DNA from 3 places in the Fictibacillus sp. 26RED30 genome. Region 1 is predicted to be linked to each of the others. Evidence: riboswitches for the same ligand, from Rfam matches in the RefSeq annotation. Region 1 holds a riboswitch; each other region holds the start of a gene.

Region 1 (6,121 bases):
AAGATCTTAACCTTTCTGAGTTAGGTGAAAACAATGCAGATGCTGTTAAGATTATGAATGAAGTCAGCTGGAAATAAACGTTAATATTTTGCCGTATCACGATTTGTGATACGGCTAATTCCATGTAAAACAAACAACAAGAACAATGCTGATGAGTAAAGAAGGTGAAAATATTGTATTTCATTCGAAAAATGAGATCACAGTTTAATAGTTGGGCTTTGCTTAGTGTGATTTTTTCTACTTTAATCCTTTTACCGGCTTTGCTCATCATGGTTCAGTTATTCGCTGAGAGTAATGAGAATTGGGAACACATTAAAGAATTCATGTTGAAAAATTATATCGTAAATTCCGTGACACTCGTTGGTTTTACTGGTCTTTTCACAGTGCTGATCGGTGTAAGTGCGGCATGGCTAGTTTCCGCCTATAAAGTTCCTATGCGTCGGTTCTTTAAGTGGGGTCTTATCCTCCCACTTGCGATTCCACCATACATTGGGGCCTATACGTACCATGGTATTTTAAATTATACAGGCGTCATTCAGACGTCACTAAGGAACCAGTTTGGTATAAAAGTGGACCAAAAGTTCTTTGACATCATGAACATACCCGGTGCTGTTTTTATCTTTACGATGTTCCTATATCCATATGTATATATCATCACAAAAAGTTTCTTAGAAAATCAGTCATCATCACTGATTGAGAATGCACGGTTGCTAGGAAAAGGATCGTTCATGACATTTATACAAGTCGTCCTTCCTGTGTCACGTGCAGCGATCGTTGGTGGAGTTAGTTTGGTCATTCTTGAAGTCTTCAATGATTACGGGGTAGTAAAGTATTTTGGTATTCAAACCTTTAGTACAGCAATATTTCAAGCGTGGTTTGGGATGGGAGATATCTATTCGGCTATCAAGTTAGCGGGTACTTTGATGTTTATCGTAGTTTTGATCTTGATATTAGAAAGAGTAATAAGGGGCAGGAAACAGTATAGCTATTCCACTTCAAAAGTCCGCCCGTTACAACCTAAAGAACTTAAAGGTTGGAAAAAGTTCGCTGTGCTTAGTTTTTTCATTTCTTTATTTGCTCTAGCTTTCGGAATTCCTTTCATTCAGCTTATACATTGGGTGTATATGACTTATGACGTTATTTTAAATACTGCTTTTGTTGACTTGATTTGGAACTCGGTCTTTGTTGCTTCTATAGGTTCAGTTCTTATCATTATCGTCGCTCTAATTATCGCCAACTTTAGTCGTCTATCAAAAGGATGGATGGGGAAGCTTTTTTCAAAAATAACGGTTTTAGGGTATTCGATTCCTGGAGCTGTAATTGCAATAGGTGTATTGACCTTATTTCTCTCACTAGACGAGAAGGTATTCACGTTATATGAATGGTTAGGGTTAGAGCCAACTCTTGTGCTGAGCTTAAGTATTAGTATGCTGATCTTTGCCTATGTGGTCCGTTTTCTAGCAGTTGGTTTTAACTCCATCGAATCAGGCTTTGATAAGGTAGGAACGGTTTTCACAGAAGCTTCGAGGACATTAGGTATGTCGGTAACGAAGACGTTTTTTAAAGTGGATATTAAGATGATTAAAGGTGCTATTGCTGGTGGTTTTATCCTTGTTTTTGTAGATATATTAAAAGAGCTGCCTCTTACTCTTATCCTTCAGCCTTTTAATTTTTATACGCTAGCTACCAAAACATTTCAATACGCAAGTGACGAACGTATTCACGAAGCCTCTGTTTCATCAATGGTGATTATTTGTATAAGTGCACTTTCCATCTTCTTTTTACACAGAGTTTTAGAAAAGGAGCCAAAATAATGTTTGTTCAAATCAAAGACTTAGCGTTTCATTATAAAAATTCGCGTAACCCTTTGTTCGAAAATCTTTCTTTAAACTTTAATCAAGGAGAAGTTTCGGTGATCTTAGGAGAAAGCGGAAGCGGGAAAAGTACGTTACTTCGTCTTATAGCAGGACTAGAGGTGCCTTCAAGAGGATCGATCCTCATAGATCAGGCTGTCATGAATGATACATTTCGTTTTGTTCAGCCGGAAAATCGTGGTGTAGGTTTGGTTTTTCAAGATTATGCTTTGTTCCCTCATATGACGGTTGAAAAGAACATAAAATTTGGCTTAACGAAAATGAATCGTAAGCAGAAGCAAGCACGCATGGAAGAATTATTGGCTATTGTGGGAATGGAGGACTATGCTTCTCGTTATCCTTATGAATTGAGCGGTGGACAGCAGCAGCGTGTTGCACTAGCTAGGGCTATGGCTCCAAATCCATCTTTGATCATGTTTGATGAACCATTTAGCAATCTCGATTCTAAGCTTCAACTACAGATTCGGGATGAGTTACAGGAAATTTTAAAACGTACGGGGATCACTTCTATTTTTGTAACTCACGACGAAGAGGATGCTCGTGCCATAGGGGACAGGATCATACTGATGAACAATGGAAAGATACAGGATGAAGGGCGTCCAGAAATGGTATTGAAGAGGAATAAAGAACAATTATCACTCGCATACGTATAAAAACAAAAAACCGGGATATCCCGGTTTTTATTTTTGGCTGTTTTCTAAAGAATTGTTGCTTTTAGATCTTTTTGAATTTACCTCTATAACTGTTGATTGGAGTGGAAGGTGAGACACTTTAAAGTGACACGTACGAATGTGGTTCACACCTGCCCCATGGAAAGCGAGCAGCCTGGAACGGAAATCCATACTTCCAAAAGAAATTATGTTTTAAACAGCCTTATTTTTTAAATTGAGTATCTAATTTACCGTTCATATCGATTAAAAATCCGATTTCTCTTCCTAATAATTCACCTAATTCTTTTGCTTTCTTTTCGCTTTCGTTCTTTATTTGTTCAATCGTAAGTTCACCTTTTAATTTGGATGCTCCAACGATTATACTTAATTCACCTTTTTCATAAAATACGATTTTCATTTACAATACCTCCCTGAAAAATAGAACCTTATATATAATTCGTTTTTTTCTATATGCTTATGGGGTAGAAGTGAGAATATGGAAAAACATTCATCATGAAACAATTAATTGGAATAAATAAGCATAGTGAGTATTCTTGACAAAAATTTATGTATGTTGATAAAATTAGAGCATATTATATATGATTCGCTGAATTCGGACGTTCTATTCCATAGAATATCTTGAAGCGGGGGAACCACGATATGGCTTATAAAGCCTAGGGATGAATTTGTGCATACACAAAAGGGACAACTCTCAATTTCCTAATCCGACAGCTAACCTCGTAAGCGTTTTTGGAGAGAGAACTCTATACATGGGCTCAGTCTATGTGTTGCGGTGTATTCCCACGGAAAATCCTCTCTATTTTCGGTGGGTTTTTATATGCAACAAATAGGGCATGTATTAGTATAAAATTTCTTCAACGTACTGCACACTAAATAGTGAGAAGATTTTAACAAAGGGGGTACTTTATTATGAAATTATCTACAAAAATTTTAATTGCACTTGCACTTGGGGTTGTCGCGGGATTAATTCTTAATCTAGCTGTACCAGATGCTTTTTCAACACTGGATAAATACGTTTTAAAGCCAGTCGGGACATTATTCTTAAACCTTATTAAAATGTTAGTTGTTCCAATTGTTTTTTTCTCAATCGTACTTGGAACTGCGGGGTTAGGTGATCCGAAGAAACTTGGAAGAGTGGGTGCTAAAACGGTGGGGTTCTTCTTAGGAACTACAACAATTGCGATTACGATCGCGATGGCTTTAGCGCTTATCTTTCAACCAGGTGTAGGGGACTTTAAAACAGAAGGTGCTAAGTTCGAGCAACAAGAAGCGCCAGCAGTTACGGACACGTTGCTGAACATTATTCCTACTAATCCAATTCAATCGATGGCTGAAGGAAACATGCTTCAAATTATCGCGTTTTCCGTATTTGTAGGATTTGCTTTAACGATGTTGGGAAGCAAAACAAAAGGTATAATGGATTTAATTGAACAAGGTAACGACATTATGATGTATCTTGTAAACTTGATTATGAAATTTGCTCCATATGGTGCTTTTGCATTGATTGCTTCAGCGGTAGGAAGTCAAGGAATGGATGCCATCAAAGCGATGGGCTTATACATGAGCGTAGTTATTTTAGCTTTATTCATCCACTCTGTTGTCGCGTATGGTGGTTCAATTGCTCTATTTGCAAAGAAGAGCCCGCTCTGGTTCTTTAAAGGCTTTGCACCTGCGATGTCAGTTGGATTTAGTACGTCTAGTTCAAATGCAACACTTCCAATCTCAATGAAAACAGCTCAAGAAAATTTAGGTGTTCGAAAATCGATAAGTGGTTTTGTGCAGCCGCTTGGTGCAACGATTAACATGGATGGAACAGCTATCATGCAAGGTGTTGCGACGATTTTTATCGCTCAAGTATACGATGTTAACTTAGGTTTAACACAGATGCTTACTGTTATTTTAACGGCAGTGCTTGCTAGTATCGGTACAGCTGGTGTTCCTGGAGTTGGATTGATCATGTTAGCGATGGTATTGAACTCTGTAGGATTACCTGTCGAGGGTATTGCCTTAATCCTAGGTGTTGATAGACTTCTTGATATGCTTAGAACAGCTGTTAACATCACTGGTGATGCTGCTTGTGCTGTAATCGTTGATAAAGGCGAAGACAAACATCTTGGGACTCGTGAACAAGAAGTTAGTGCATAAATAATCACTTCAAAAGGTCGCGGTGTATACATATACCTGCGGCCTTTTTGTATGCCGATTTCCCTAGTTTACAAATGTTGAGTAAATAAATGTAAGCACTAATGAAAAATCATGGTAAAATAAGAAGATACTTAATGAGATTTCGGAGTGATCTTCTTGGAAAAATGGCTAGAGATACTAACGCTTGCAGCAAAGATCATATGGGTACAGATTCAAACCGCTATAAATCCTATCATCGAGTTAACAGAGAGCGCAATGAACTCTTTTTGGTTTGTCTTTTCACTCACGATCATCACAGGCTACGTATTACTAAGGCTTGTACAGAATGCAATTACTTATTATCAAGCTCATAATTTTATTCACAGAAAAATGAATAACGAACCCGCTAGTGATATAGAATTCACCCTATTTATGAAATCCCTTTGGAAGAAAGATCGATCTAAAGGTTTAGTGGCCAATGCCAAATCAGCTAAAAGCAGATACCTCCAGTTCAATGCTCAAGAACGTTTATCCATCCAGAACTACTTGCAGCATCGATTGAAATTTTTACGTACGAACCAGCCATTGTTCATCTTGGGAGCTGTTGTGATTGGATTGCTTTCAAGTATAACAGTGAATGTTCTACCGATCGAGGCGGCTGCCCTTACTGCGGAAAATGTATTGAAAACAACGTTGTTCATCCTTTTCTGGTTGTTCATTATGCAAGCAAAATACGTTGCTATAAAAAAACAAACGTATCATCATCTAGCATGGATTCAAGATACCAATCGGACAACTGAGGTCGATTACATGCAGGAAGAGGATGTTACGGTTTCAACGAAGAAAGAAAACAACCCTGCGTATTAACGTGATACGTAAGGGTTGTTTTTTATCCAGAACCGATAAGGATAATGAACAGCTTCTTCGGCATAGTGTATACCTATGCGTGGGCCAGAGATTATTTCATTCGGAACTAATTCAATTCCTTCTTCTATCCGTATATTTTCCTCATTCATTTTCTTGCCATTATCATTCAATGTGAAACCCATTGCTTTGCTCAGTTTACCTGGACCATTCGTAAGCTGAACATCATTCTTTACGCTCGCTCTTCTTTCCTTCATTATTTCTATTCCTTCAATTGGTTGCAGTGCTCTAATTAGTATGGCTTCAGGTTTATTAACGGGTCTGGAAACGATATTAAAGCAAACATGCATCCCATAAATAAAATAGGTGTAAATTGTACCTGCTTCACCGTACATCACTTCTGTTCTAGCTGTTCTTCGATTGTTATAGGAATGCGCAGCTCGATCTTCAGGGCCCAGATAGGCTTCAGTTTCCACGATGTATCCCGATGTTATAACGTCTTCATGGATATGTATCAGCTTCATTCCTAAGAGTTCTTTTGCTAGATCTAGAGTTGGTAATCCCCATAGTTTCATTTATATCTCCTTG
Region 2 (6,121 bases), on a different contig from region 1:
AGAAAATAATTCATATCAATTTACTCTTTCAGATAAAATTATGCCTTTTTCGATGAATGAGGCAACGCTCATTCATGATCAGCTCGGTTTCTTCTTCGGTCCTGATAATAATATGCTTTCTTCCTTTTTTAAAGGTGATACGTATGGCGCATATGTAGTCTGGACAAAGCATATGGTCACGCAATTGATCAACGAAACTCTTCAAAATTGGCATAATACATCAGATGATTCACAGCGCGAAAAACACAAGACTCGATTAACTATGCTTCTTCAAGCCTAGGTAAAAATAATAAAACTGACTGCTAACTTCCCTCTTTCCTATGAGCAACAGATTGAGGAAGCCTAACAGTCAGTTTTTTAAATTGTGGTGCATCATGTAGTAGATGATGTCTGTTCTCTATTATTTTTCTTAATATGTTTTTTAATAAAAGTCATGATAAATAAAAGTGGAATATAACTGATGGCTAAATAAAAACCGATCTTGTTCGTATAGTTATTTAGCATGTTGATCTTCAAACGAGTGTCTAAGTAATAACAAGCAGCCAACGTGATCGCTAATAAAATGATCAGTGTGATATGCTGGCGGATGTTCAACATCAGCTTGGCCACACGGCTCGAACACCAGATAGCAAGTGCAATATTTGGCAAAATCACTAAACACCACATCGAAACGAAAACAAAATCAAATCGTTCCACGAATGAAACTTGAACGATTTTCACCATAGAAAGGGTTGCCCATATATTTCTAGACAACTGTTCTTCGCTAAAGAACGCAAATGAAAACAAAGTGACTAGCAAATACATCATAAATGTAAAAAGATTAGCATGATGCGCAAATTTTTGAGACCGCTTTGCATTTTTAATAAACGGATAAAAAACAAGAAGTGTTTCAAAACCAAGATAACTCAGCATCATATTTTTCGTTGCAGATAAATAGTCTTTTACATTCTCATCAAAGACCGGCAGGAGATTAGAAAAATGAGTAAATTCCAATGGGTATACGAGTAACACGATCAAACCTAATGGAATGACAACTCCTAAAAAACAGATGCCCGCCACCGTTCGAAAACCAGACGAAACCACATAGTACGTTAATATCAGGAAAACAGCAGCGATCTTCCATGTACTTATAGTGGGAAACATCCATACTTGTATGACTTCAATATACGTTCGTAAAACTGTAATCGACCAGAGCAGAAAATATAGAAGTAAAAATAGATTAAATAAGTTTCCAATCAAACCACCAAACAACGATTTATGAGTTGATACGATATCCCCATCGCCGTTATCGAGCACATAATAAATCATCCATATAAGAGCATGTACAAAAATGGCAGCTATGATGACTGATATCCAGGAATCATAGCCAGCGTATTTAGCGATGATACGCTGATAGCCTAGCACCCCTACCCCTACTTGTTCAGAATGGACAAGAAAAAACACAAGAAAGGGAGAAACGAGAAAAGCTTCTTTAATTTTTTGCATGACGATTCTCTTCCTCTCTTAGAAACAGCATTGAAATCTCGTTTTAGCATTCCCAAGAGTAAAGAGATTAACCCATAAATAACCAAAAAAGCTGACGCAAAATGTGGGAATACACCCTTTTTGCATCAGCTTTCATTACTTTATCCAGTGAACACTTCACCGTCTGGATACCTAATATTATCTTTTGTTTGTTTAGCAAGACTGAACGCCAGTGTTAGCGGTCCTAATTTACCGAAAACCATTACCACACAGATCACAATTTTTCCGATGACTGTGAGATCTGGGGTCAGTCCCATACTCAATCCAACTGTTCCAAATGCAGAAACGACTTCGAACACGATCACCATGAATGATACATCTTTCTGGACATATGTGATAATAAATAATGCGGCAAAGATAAACAAAATAGAAATAGTTGTAATAGCAAGAGCTCTGTAAACAACAGCATTTCGAATGGTCCGCTTCATAACAACCGTACTTTCTTTCCCTTTTAAGAAAGCTGCAACCGTAAAAATAATAACAACAAACGTGGTCAGCTTTATCCCTCCACCAGTAGAGGTACTTCCTGCCCCAACAAACATTAAAAGAATCATCAACAAGGATGTATCAGGATTTATGGCTGTCATATCAATCGAGTTAAAACCTGCTGTTCTCGGTGTTACACCTTGGAAATAAGAAGCCCAGAATTGCTCAGCACCTGAAAGCATTCCAATGGTCTTAGGATTATTAAACTCAAATAAGTAGAAGAACAAGATTGCCACAATGTTAATAATCAAAGTAGACAACAACATCACTCTTGTATGAAGAGAAAGTTTTTTCCAGCTTCGGCTCACCCATATATCAACCAATACGGTAAACCCAATTCCCCCTGTTATAAACAGAAACGATATGACGATGTTCACCATCGGATCTCCTACATAGCCCGTTAGACCGTCAGACCACAACGAGAACCCTGCATTGTTGTATGCCGATATAACATGAAAGATGCTATAGTAAATTCCTTTACTAACACCAAAGTCTGGAACAAGCCTTAGTGATAGAAAAAAGATGGCGATAATCTGGATACTGATTGAAAATACAAACAGATTTCGAACTAACCGGATTACCCCGCCTATAGAAGGCTGGTTGAGTGCTTCTTGCATCAGAACACGTTGTTTGATGGATATTTTCCTCCCCATCATAATAACGACTAATGAAGCAAATGACATGACCCCGAGTCCTCCGACTTGGATTAAGAACAAGATGACGATCTCACCAAAGAGTGTGAATGTTGAGCCAGGATCAACAGTAGCTAAGCCTGTTACTGTTGCTGCTGAAGTTGCAATAAAAAAAGCATCAACCCACGATAACGTTTTTTCATGGGCAATAGGAAGCTTTAACAAACACGTCCCAACGAAAATAAGAAATAAAAATAGTAACGCTAAAAACTGAGGAGGGTTCAATCTAATTGGGTTGTGCAAAAAACGTTTATGCTTTCTAACATGTAGTGCCAATGCTTACACTTCCTCATCCTCAAAACGATTTAGATCTTCGTTACGACCGATCACGACAAGTATATCCCCATATTGAAGAGATACATCAGCAATCGGTGAAACGAGTATCTCATCTCCGCGTTTGATTGCGACGATATTACATCCATAGCGTGCACGAACATCTAGATCTGTTAGCGTCCGATTCACTAGCTTATCCGTTACACCTATCTCAACAATACTGTGTTCATGCGATAGCTCAATAAAATCAATAATCTTTTCAGAAGATATGAGTTGAGCAACGCGAAGCGCCATATCACGCTCTGGGTGGATAATACGGTCTGCTCCTAGCTTTTCCAACACTTTATGATGATAGTCATTCTGTGCTTTTACCCATACTTTTTGAACGCCTGCTTCTTTTAAAAGTAAAGTAGTTAAGATACTTGCTTGGATGTCTTCACCGATCGAAACAATTACCTGTGTAAAATTTCGGATTCCTAAAGACTTCATTACGTTTTCATCCGTAGAGTTAGCTTGAACAGCTTGAGTAGCTATTGTTGCAAACTCATTTACTCTTTCCATATCTTTATCTATAGCTAGAACATCATAGCCCATCGTCGCAAATTCTCGACAGATGCTGCCTCCAAAACGTCCTAAACCAATTACTGCAAACTGTTTTTTCATTATGGTCTCCCCTTAAAATCCATGAAGTTTTTGCTTCGTTGTTCTCTAGCCTTGCTGGTCAAGAGGTATATAAATTTAAGTAAAAAAACGCAAAAAAAGACCACACAAAGAAGCGGGTCCGGTTTTCCACCAAATTGACCTCTCCAGTGACATGACGCTTACGGGGTTAGCTGTCGGATTAGGGATTGGAGTATCCCTTTTTGCAAATAGAGCAAAATTCACCCCAAAAGATTGGTTCCCCCGTTTTACAGTAGTTTTCACCATAAAAATAACTGTAAATTCAGCGATCTAAAGCCTGCTAAATTTTGAATTACATATACTGTAATCCTCTATCTTTTAAAAGTCAATCCATTTTTTTAGTGTTAACAAATACTTTACATTTTACCTGAAAATTGAAGGATCAATACTACTATTCCAATCAACCAAACATAGACAGCAAATCCTTTTAACGTACCGGTTTGAAGGAGTTTGATCATCCACTTTACCGCCACATATCCAAATAGAGCCGATGCTAAAGTACCGACCAATAGGGCTGAATAAGAGATAGGTGGATGTCCACCAGTAAATAAATCTTTTGACTGCAATACTACTCCTCCTGCAATAGATGGTATGGATAATAAAAAAGAAAAATAGGCCGCTGCTTTTTTATCGATCTTGCAAAAGAGCGCTGCTGCAATCGTTAGTCCCGATCGTGAAATAGCAGGAAGAATAGCCGCACCTTGAAACGTACCGATTATAAGTGCATCACGTATAGAAATATCTTCAATTCCTTTGTATCCATTTCGCTTATAAGAATCGGCCCACCAAAGTAAAAAACCTGTTATCAAGAACTCCCAGCCAACCGTGATCCCGGTTTTTGAGATCTCTTCAAAAAAATCTTTAAATGCTAGTCCAATAACAGCGGTTGGAATCGTTCCAGCCATAAGCAGAACTCCCGTTTTGCTGAGTGGTCTTTTTATAACTTCTAAGATTTCTCTCCAATAAACCGTCATCACAGCAATAAGTGTTCCTATATGAAGCATGCTATCAAGAAACAACCCGGCTTCTTCTAGCTGAAACACTTGCCTGCCTAGAAGGAGGTGTCCTGTAGAACTGACAGGCAAAAATTCTGTTATCCCTTGCACAATGCCTAATATTAAGGCCTCGAGCCAATCCATAAAAAAAACCCCCTCAACTTTCATGGTCTCGTACAACCTATTCCTGAGGAGGATTTTCTATTCTAGTTTTTTGATAACAATTTAGTGTTACTTAACGAGCATTTGTGATTAAAGTACACCTGAGAAGAGACGAGCAAACGATTCCTTTGTTCGTTCCCACAAACCTCTTTTGTAAAACTCTACGGGTTTCACTTTTATAGATTCCACCATGTCTTCTTCATATTGCTCTACAAGATCTGAGACAGATGATGTATTTAGCAAGAATACGTTCACTTCGAAGTTAAGGTGAAAACTTCTCATATCCATATTAGCTGTACCGATCGAAGCAGTATCGCCATCAATAATGATTACTTTTTGATGCAGAAATCCTTTTTTGTAGGAATAGATCTCTATTCCAGAACGCAGAAGCTCTGGAAAATAAGAGCGCGTTGCATATTGCGTCAAGAATCCATCATTAATCTCAGGAACCAACAAACGGACCTGGACACCTTTTTTTGCTGCCACTCTTAAAGCCGTTCGAATCGCTTCATTAGGAACAAAATATGGTGTTGCGATCCAGATTGATTTCTCTGCACATGAGATCAAAGAATAGAATAGATCACTCATGATTCCAAGCTGAGTATCAGGACCACTTGCCACCACATGAACAGTACCATCCCCTTCAGCGGGGTATGCTCTTGTAAGATGATTATCTTCTAAGAGATCTTCTCCACAAACATATTCCCAATCCATTAGAAATATGGCATGAAGAACTTGAACAGCTTCTCCTTCCATAACCATATGTGTATCACGCCAAAAACCAATCTCCGGATCTTCTCCTAAATACTCAACGCCTACATTCAAGCCTCCTACAAACCCAACCTTCCCATCAATAATAATAATTTTACGATGATTTCTGAAATTAAGCTTTTGATTGAAAAAGCCATATCGAACAGGTAAGAAGGCTTCAACGAGAATTCCTGCTTTTTTCATTCTGTCGATATCATATTGCTGAAGAGACAAACTTCCTATCCCATCAAACAAAAATCTAACTTTCACGCCTTCATTCGCTTTTTTTATTAAAAGGTCAATAATGTCTTTACCAAGGCGATCTGAACGAAAGATATAATACTGAATATGTATATACTCCTTGGCTTCTTCCAGCCTTGCAAAAATTTCAGGAAACGTCTCTTGACCATTCTTTAAAATTTTTGAACTCGTTTTTCTGTTCAAACGCGTAAGTGTGATGTGATGAGCGTGCGTTGCAAAGCACTGCTGATGTCTTTTTAAATCACTAAAGTCCGGCTTTTCTTCTTGTTTAGATACTCTGATCCACTCGTCTCTGTC
Region 3 (6,121 bases), 1.8 Mb from region 1:
GTTTCTGTTTCTGAAAACTGAAAAGAATCACCTTTTAAACGATCCATGATCTGATCCTCAAATTTATCAGGAGGAAGGATAAAGAATAAGTCGTTAAGACGCTTAGCTTCAACTTTTTGGTCAAACCATTCCCACGTATCATATAAACGCACAAGTTCTACATATTCATCGAGCGCACCTGTTGGTTTAAGCTTACCGTTCTCGATCAAATATTCATAGAAAAGGGAAGTAGCACATGTTAAACGTTCATCATCATAACGAACTTGAACATGCCCCCAATCAAACCCATTGAAATGAAGCGCTGTTGCATGGTGGTCGATCAGCTTTACTTTTCCACCTGCATTAGATCGTTCATCAAGTCGCATCATTAATTCTTCGTTAACCGCAATATCTGTAATGATAATTTCTGTTTTTCTTTCTCTCGGATTATCAAGCAGCATCTCTACACGGTCATTAATCGTTCCATGTGAACAATACGATATTTTACAGTTGTCTCCAAATGCTAGTTGTGCTAAATAACCGCACGATTTTCCGTCTAAATCGTTGTGTGAAAATAAATGAATCATGTTAGTATCCTCTCTATTATGCTCTCTGTCTAGAGTATCGTCATAAAGCATAAAGTTCAACCTTTATATCGTAGTATTCTTTTCATTTACAAATTCAGCTGATTTTAACACCGAAACCGGATGAATATGCTAAATAATTCTTGTGAAATTTCACAAGAATTTATTTACAATTGATTTCATTAGGTAGAAAATGGTAATGATGAAAATTATTTAAAGTTGGGGGTTATGATGTGAAGGAGTTTCTGAAAGTGTTTCAGAATAAAAACTTCAGCAAGCTGTTTTTTGCTGGTTTTACTTCAATGATGGGAAGTATTATCGGCGTTACAGCTTTTATGTTTTATTTGTTGGATAAGTTCGGTGAACAGCCGTTTTATGCCACACTTGCAGAATTGATGTATTCTCTGCCAACACTAGCTGTTTTCTTTATCGTAGGGGTATTAGCCGATCGAATGGATCGTCAAAAAATCGCGCTTTATTGTGATTGGATTTGTGCAGGGCTGTGCCTCTTATTAATGGGTGCTATATGGCTAGACTGGATGCCTTTGATTTTTGCTATCTTATTCTTAAGAAGTGCAGTAGGTAAATTCTTTTTTCCTGCTGATCAAGCGATGGTACAAGGTGTACTCTCGAAAGAGGAGTATGCAATTGCAGCTGGATTGAATCAAATGGTAGGTAGTTTATTTATGCTTTTTGGGAACATGATCGCCATTTTTATTTATTGGAGTATAGGAATACAAGGAGCAATTGCATTTGACCTTATTACATATGTTATATCAGCATTATTAATTATGAGTATGAGAGTTGATGAAGATGTTCGTCTGCCGAACGGACAACACAGGTTCAAAGATATTCGTGTAAAGATGGTATGGAAGGATTTTGTTGCGGGGTTCAATTACATTAAACAATCTAAGCTTCTACTTTCATTAATCTTTGGTTTTTTCTTGTTTGGTATAGTAAATGGTGGATTGTCAGTTATGCCGGCTTTTATCATGAAATATAAACTCGCTCCAGATAATTACGAACAAATGATGATGTGGATGGGTGTGGTGTTTGGTGTATCTATCCTTACAGGGAGTGTTATTTGTTCGATGCTCGCTAAAAAGATCAGACTCTCGTATGCGATTGTTCTTGGACTATTCGTAAGTGGATTGTCACTTGGTTTATGCGCCATCGCGCCAAATGTGTTGACATTCTTTATTTTTACAGGATTGGCTGGGTTTAGCATTCCATTAATCAATATTGGAATCGGTGGCTGGTTACCTAAGATCGTAGATCCTAAAATGATGGGACGTGTTCAAGGATGGATTACACCGATCAACATGCTATCTCACACCATGACACTCGGTTTAATCGCTGTGTTTTTCCCGAAAATTCTAACCGTAGAAATGCTGTTCTGGGTTGTGGGAGGATGTCTGATTCTTGTTGGACTATTCTACATGTTCACTCTACCCAGGTATGATATTGAAGAAAATGATAACAAAAATGATTTGGAATTAGAAAAAGTACCAGTTTAAAGCTGGAGATTATGGCGAAGCCCTTTTATAATGAAAAGCGGAGGGGAAGTCATGGCAACTTTTCAAAACGTACTATTCTGGATTTTTTTAATCTTACCAATTATTTTATTCTTTGTAGCTATAGCGAGAACTTCATGGGTGTTGTTGCTTGTTAACTTTTTTTTAGCTCTACCGATCATTTGGTTTGTGAGCTGGATTACAGAAAGTTATGGAGCTGTCTTTGTAGTGTTTGCGATTCATCTGTTCACAGGCGTATGGCTCTGGACTAAAAGACAGAGATTGGATTTTAGATCGTTTTAACCAAGCTAAGCAAAGTAAAATTTGCTTAGCTTTTTTATTTTTAAAAAAAAATTTAAGTTCAGTACTTGGTTTTTTTAGAATATTACAACTATTATTTTGTTTGAAATGTATCGAAAAATTGAGAAAGTAAAAGAAAAAAGATGATTTGTTTGTTTTTTGTTTCTTAAATAAGTTTATTTAATTCGTTTTTATACGAAATATGAATATTTCAGAGTTTTTAATGGATTTACAACGGCTGAAACCAGGAGTAATATATTGCTTATCGTAAAACTTTAAATTTTTTCCATGACCGCTGAATCCAAATTTGGAACGGAGGAACCATCGGCAGTTTCCATTGCCTGGGGTGAAACTTATAAAGTCGGGCGACTTCTGCCGTCCGAACCCGTCAGCTAACTTCGTAAGCGTGGTAGGAGAGGGAAGGTGAACATTAAAAAAGAGTAATAATAACAATTTTACAAATTATGATTATTATATCATGCGTCTTTATCGCTTAATTCCTAATTTAGGGAGCGGGGGAACCAATCGCAGGCCATTGCGTCTGCATGGGGTGAATCTCGAGAGATCGAGTAGGGCTACTCTCAAGCCCGAATCCGTCAGCTAACTCCGTAAGCGTACAGAGAGAGGCAACAAATTTCGTGTATTCACACGCTTATTCAAGTATGCGTAGAAGCCGCGAGAAGAGTTCCTCTTCCGCAGGCTTCTTTTTTGTTGCCTTTTTTTCACTATCTAAAAGTATAACTTGTCGGCACGATGGTTTTCGACGTAGCAACAAGTTTAAGACGATAGTATAAGCGCAATTAAGGCTGACATGAGAGGCTAGAATTCAGCCTATTTCTTTACGAGATGGAGGGTGGAACGATGGAGAAATCATCTGGGAACGTGCTCATTATGTTTCCTGATCTAGTTTCAGATGTATTTATTTCAAAACTAAGATTGTGTGAAGACTATCAATCTCTTGTTCTCTGTGTTCCTAACCGAGAAGAAGCAGATAGACTCTCACAAGTTGGGTTTCAACATGTATATGTTATGAATTATGGTGACAAGCGTAAAGTTATCGAGATGGTAGGTCCTTTTGTTCAAAAAATCATTGTTGTTGAATCTGGATTTTTAGAATGCTGCCAAACGATTGAACTCATTCGCAGCATTTATAACATACCTGTTTATGTTATCAAATCAGACACACGGTATATTTCCAGAGTTTATAAGGAGTTAGGTGCCGATTACGTAATCTATAACAAAACCGGAAATATTCAATTCTTACTTTCTTCATAAAAAAAAGAGCGGAGGAATTCATTTATGAGATTAAGTCCAAACGAAATTGAACAGATTTTGTTAAAAGCAAAAAGAGATCAATTGAATGCTTATTATGCAAGTGTGATTCAACATAGTCTCTCAAAATGGATCATACAAGACACGCTTAGAAGTAAAGGTTAAACCATTACAGGAGGGAACCCATCAAAGATAAGATGTTCCCTCTGTAAATCCATACCAGTGATAGGCAGGGTGAAAACATGGGGACAGAGTCAGTTGTTTTATTGCCAAAAAGGTTGTCGATCGGACAGATCAATGAATTTGTCAATGCTGCTGGTTCTTTCGAAAGTGAGATTCTATTCTTTTATCAAGGCATACAGATTAATGCGAAAGGCTTACTATCCGTTAATCTATTCTTTTTGTCACACTATTCAAGAAATCAAAACGAACCGATCACACTTAGAATAGAAGGTTGTGATGCTCAAGAGGCTATCAAAAATTTATCTCTAATGCTGAATGGTTACTTAGAACAATGAACTAATAAAAAGAAGGTGTAAAAATGTTAGATGTGATGATGGTTTTATTGATGGTAGGAATGCCAGTCTTAATGATGGGTCTAGCAAAATGGTCATCAAGTGTTGTTGATGAAGGAAGTGTAAATAAATGATGACTGTCATGTTTGGAGTAGCCGTTTTAACAACGGTGTATCTTCTTTACGTATTATTGAATCCAGAGAAATTTTAGGAGGTTTTTCCGTTGATAGTCAGTTTACTCTCTATAGCTATAACTCTACTTATAGCTCTTTTACTTGCAAAACCAGTAGGAATTTATTTAGCGAACTCGTTCAATTATTCGAATAAGAACAAACTCTTTTATCCTTTCGAAAATCTGATTTATTCCATTAGTGGAATGAAAAATAAAAATCAATCTTGGAAAGTTTATGCTTCATCAGTAATCGTGATCAATGCGATTATGATTCTATTAGTTTACTTAATCTTCCGTTTTCAAGGCAGTTTGCCTCTGAATCCGAGTAAGATAGCAAACATGGATCCAAGTCTTGCGTTTAACACAGCAGTAAGTTTTATGACGAATACGAATCTGCAGCATTACAGTGGTGAAAGTGGTTTATCCTATCTTTCACAAATGATTGGCATTCTTTTCATGATGTTTGTTGCACCAGCTACAGCATTAGCAGTAGCAATCGCATTCATTCGTGGGCTATCTGGCAAGTCTTTAGGAAACTTTTTTGTGGATATGGTTAGGGGTATCATTCGTGTGTTACTACCGATCGCTTTTGTAACAGGACTCATTTTCGTTGCACTTGGAGTACCGCAGACATTAGATCCAACGGTTACAGTCACTACAGTTGAAGGTGGAAAACAAAACATAGCAGTTGGACCAGTTGGTTCGTTCCTATCCATAAAAGAATTAGGAAATAACGGCGGTGGGTTTTTCGGAGTTAACTCAGCGCATCCGTTTGAAAATCCGAACGGACCGAGCAACTTTATTCAAATCTTATTGATGCTACTATTACCGATGGCATTACCGTTTACGTACGGAAAGATGGTTGGAAATCCAAAGCAGGGACGTATTCTTTTCGTTTCCATGACGATGATGTTTATTATGTTCCTTGGCATCTCCCTGAGTGCGGAATATCAGGGAAACCAAGCAATCAATGCTCTAGGTGTGCAACATGATCAAGGAAGCATGGAAGGAAAGGAAGTACGATTTGGTGTCGCTCAGTCTTCACTTTACTCGGTTGTTACAACGGCTTCAGAAACGGGGGCTGTTAATACGATGCACGATACACTGACTCCGCTTGGCGGATTAGTTACATTATCCAATATGATGTTAAATACCGTTTATGGCGGTGTAGGGGCAGGCTTTGTCAACGTCTTAATGTATGCGATTATTGGTGTTTTCTTATCTGGATTAATGGTGGGGCGTACCCCGGAATTTCTAGGTAAAAAGATTGAAGGGAAAGAAATGAAGCTGATTGCAGCGACGTTGTTAATCCACCCGTTCCTTATTTTAGGAGCATCTGCTGTAGCTTTCTTTACACCACTCGGACATGAGGCCATTTCGAACTCAGGTTTTCATGGTATTTCACAAGTAATCTATGAATATACCTCTTCAGCAGCAAATAACGGCTCTGGTTTTGAAGGATTAGGAGATGCGACAAACTTCTGGAATATTTCTACCGGAATCGTTATGTATCTTGGAAGATTCTTTTCCATTGTAACGATGCTTGCGGTTGCAGGATCATTGGCTGTAAAACGAACCGTTCCAGAAACGATCGGAACGTTCAGAACAGATAACGGGCTATTTGCAGGTGTGTTTATTGGGGCTGTATTTATTGTTGGGGCTTTAACATTCTTCCCAGTATTGGTATTAGGCCCGATTGCCGAATATTTAACATTATAGATGCTGTAGAGAGGTGAAAAAATAATGGGTGCTCAAGGCTTAAGGACCAAAAAAGAATTATCTCAG

What was found. A riboswitch is a leader RNA that binds a small molecule or an ion and turns the genes downstream of it on or off. The one in region 1 is predicted to bind cyclic di-AMP.
Region 2: linked by a shared signal. The riboswitch ahead of IHV11_RS16950 (potassium channel family protein) and the one ahead of IHV11_RS02550 (dicarboxylate/amino acid:cation symporter) in region 1 are both predicted to bind cyclic di-AMP.
Region 3: linked by a shared signal. The riboswitch ahead of IHV11_RS11795 (hypothetical protein) and the one ahead of IHV11_RS02550 (dicarboxylate/amino acid:cation symporter) in region 1 are both predicted to bind cyclic di-AMP.

Annotation. Positions count from the first base shown of each region.
Region 1 covers NZ_JACZDV010000001.1:516,337-522,457, forward strand. The annotation lists gene IHV11_RS02530 (Fe(3+) ABC transporter substrate-binding protein) at 1-77, shown strand, start outside; gene IHV11_RS02535 (ABC transporter permease) at 192-1,814, shown strand; gene IHV11_RS02540 (ABC transporter ATP-binding protein) at 1,814-2,527, shown strand; gene IHV11_RS02545 (hypothetical protein) at 2,748-2,942, opposite strand; cyclic di-AMP (ydaO/yuaA leader) riboswitch at 3,120-3,286, shown strand; gene IHV11_RS02550 (dicarboxylate/amino acid:cation symporter) at 3,455-4,690, shown strand; gene IHV11_RS02555 (hypothetical protein) at 4,847-5,536, shown strand; gene IHV11_RS02560 (DNA-3-methyladenine glycosylase) at 5,533-6,108, opposite strand.
Region 2 covers NZ_JACZDV010000003.1:207,143-213,263, forward strand. The annotation lists gene IHV11_RS16935 (hypothetical protein) at 1-280, shown strand, start outside; gene IHV11_RS16940 (GerAB/ArcD/ProY family transporter) at 373-1,485, opposite strand; gene IHV11_RS16945 (TrkH family potassium uptake protein) at 1,626-2,978, opposite strand; gene IHV11_RS16950 (potassium channel family protein) at 2,982-3,638, opposite strand; cyclic di-AMP (ydaO/yuaA leader) riboswitch at 3,778-3,934, opposite strand; gene IHV11_RS16955 (undecaprenyl-diphosphate phosphatase) at 4,013-4,795, opposite strand; gene cls (cardiolipin synthase) at 4,904-6,121, opposite strand, start outside.
Region 3 covers NZ_JACZDV010000001.1:2,296,411-2,302,531, reverse strand. The annotation lists gene IHV11_RS11810 (DHH family phosphoesterase) at 1-566, opposite strand, end outside; gene IHV11_RS11805 (MFS transporter) at 797-2,080, shown strand; gene IHV11_RS11800 (hypothetical protein) at 2,132-2,380, shown strand; cyclic di-AMP (ydaO/yuaA leader) riboswitch at 2,661-2,800, shown strand; cyclic di-AMP (ydaO/yuaA leader) riboswitch at 2,858-3,008, shown strand; gene IHV11_RS11795 (hypothetical protein) at 3,239-3,652, shown strand; gene IHV11_RS11790 (hypothetical protein) at 3,677-3,814, shown strand; gene IHV11_RS11785 (HPr family phosphocarrier protein) at 3,892-4,167, shown strand; gene IHV11_RS11780 (hypothetical protein) at 4,191-4,298, shown strand; gene IHV11_RS21500 (potassium-transporting ATPase subunit F) at 4,295-4,375, shown strand; gene kdpA (potassium-transporting ATPase subunit KdpA) at 4,391-6,055, shown strand.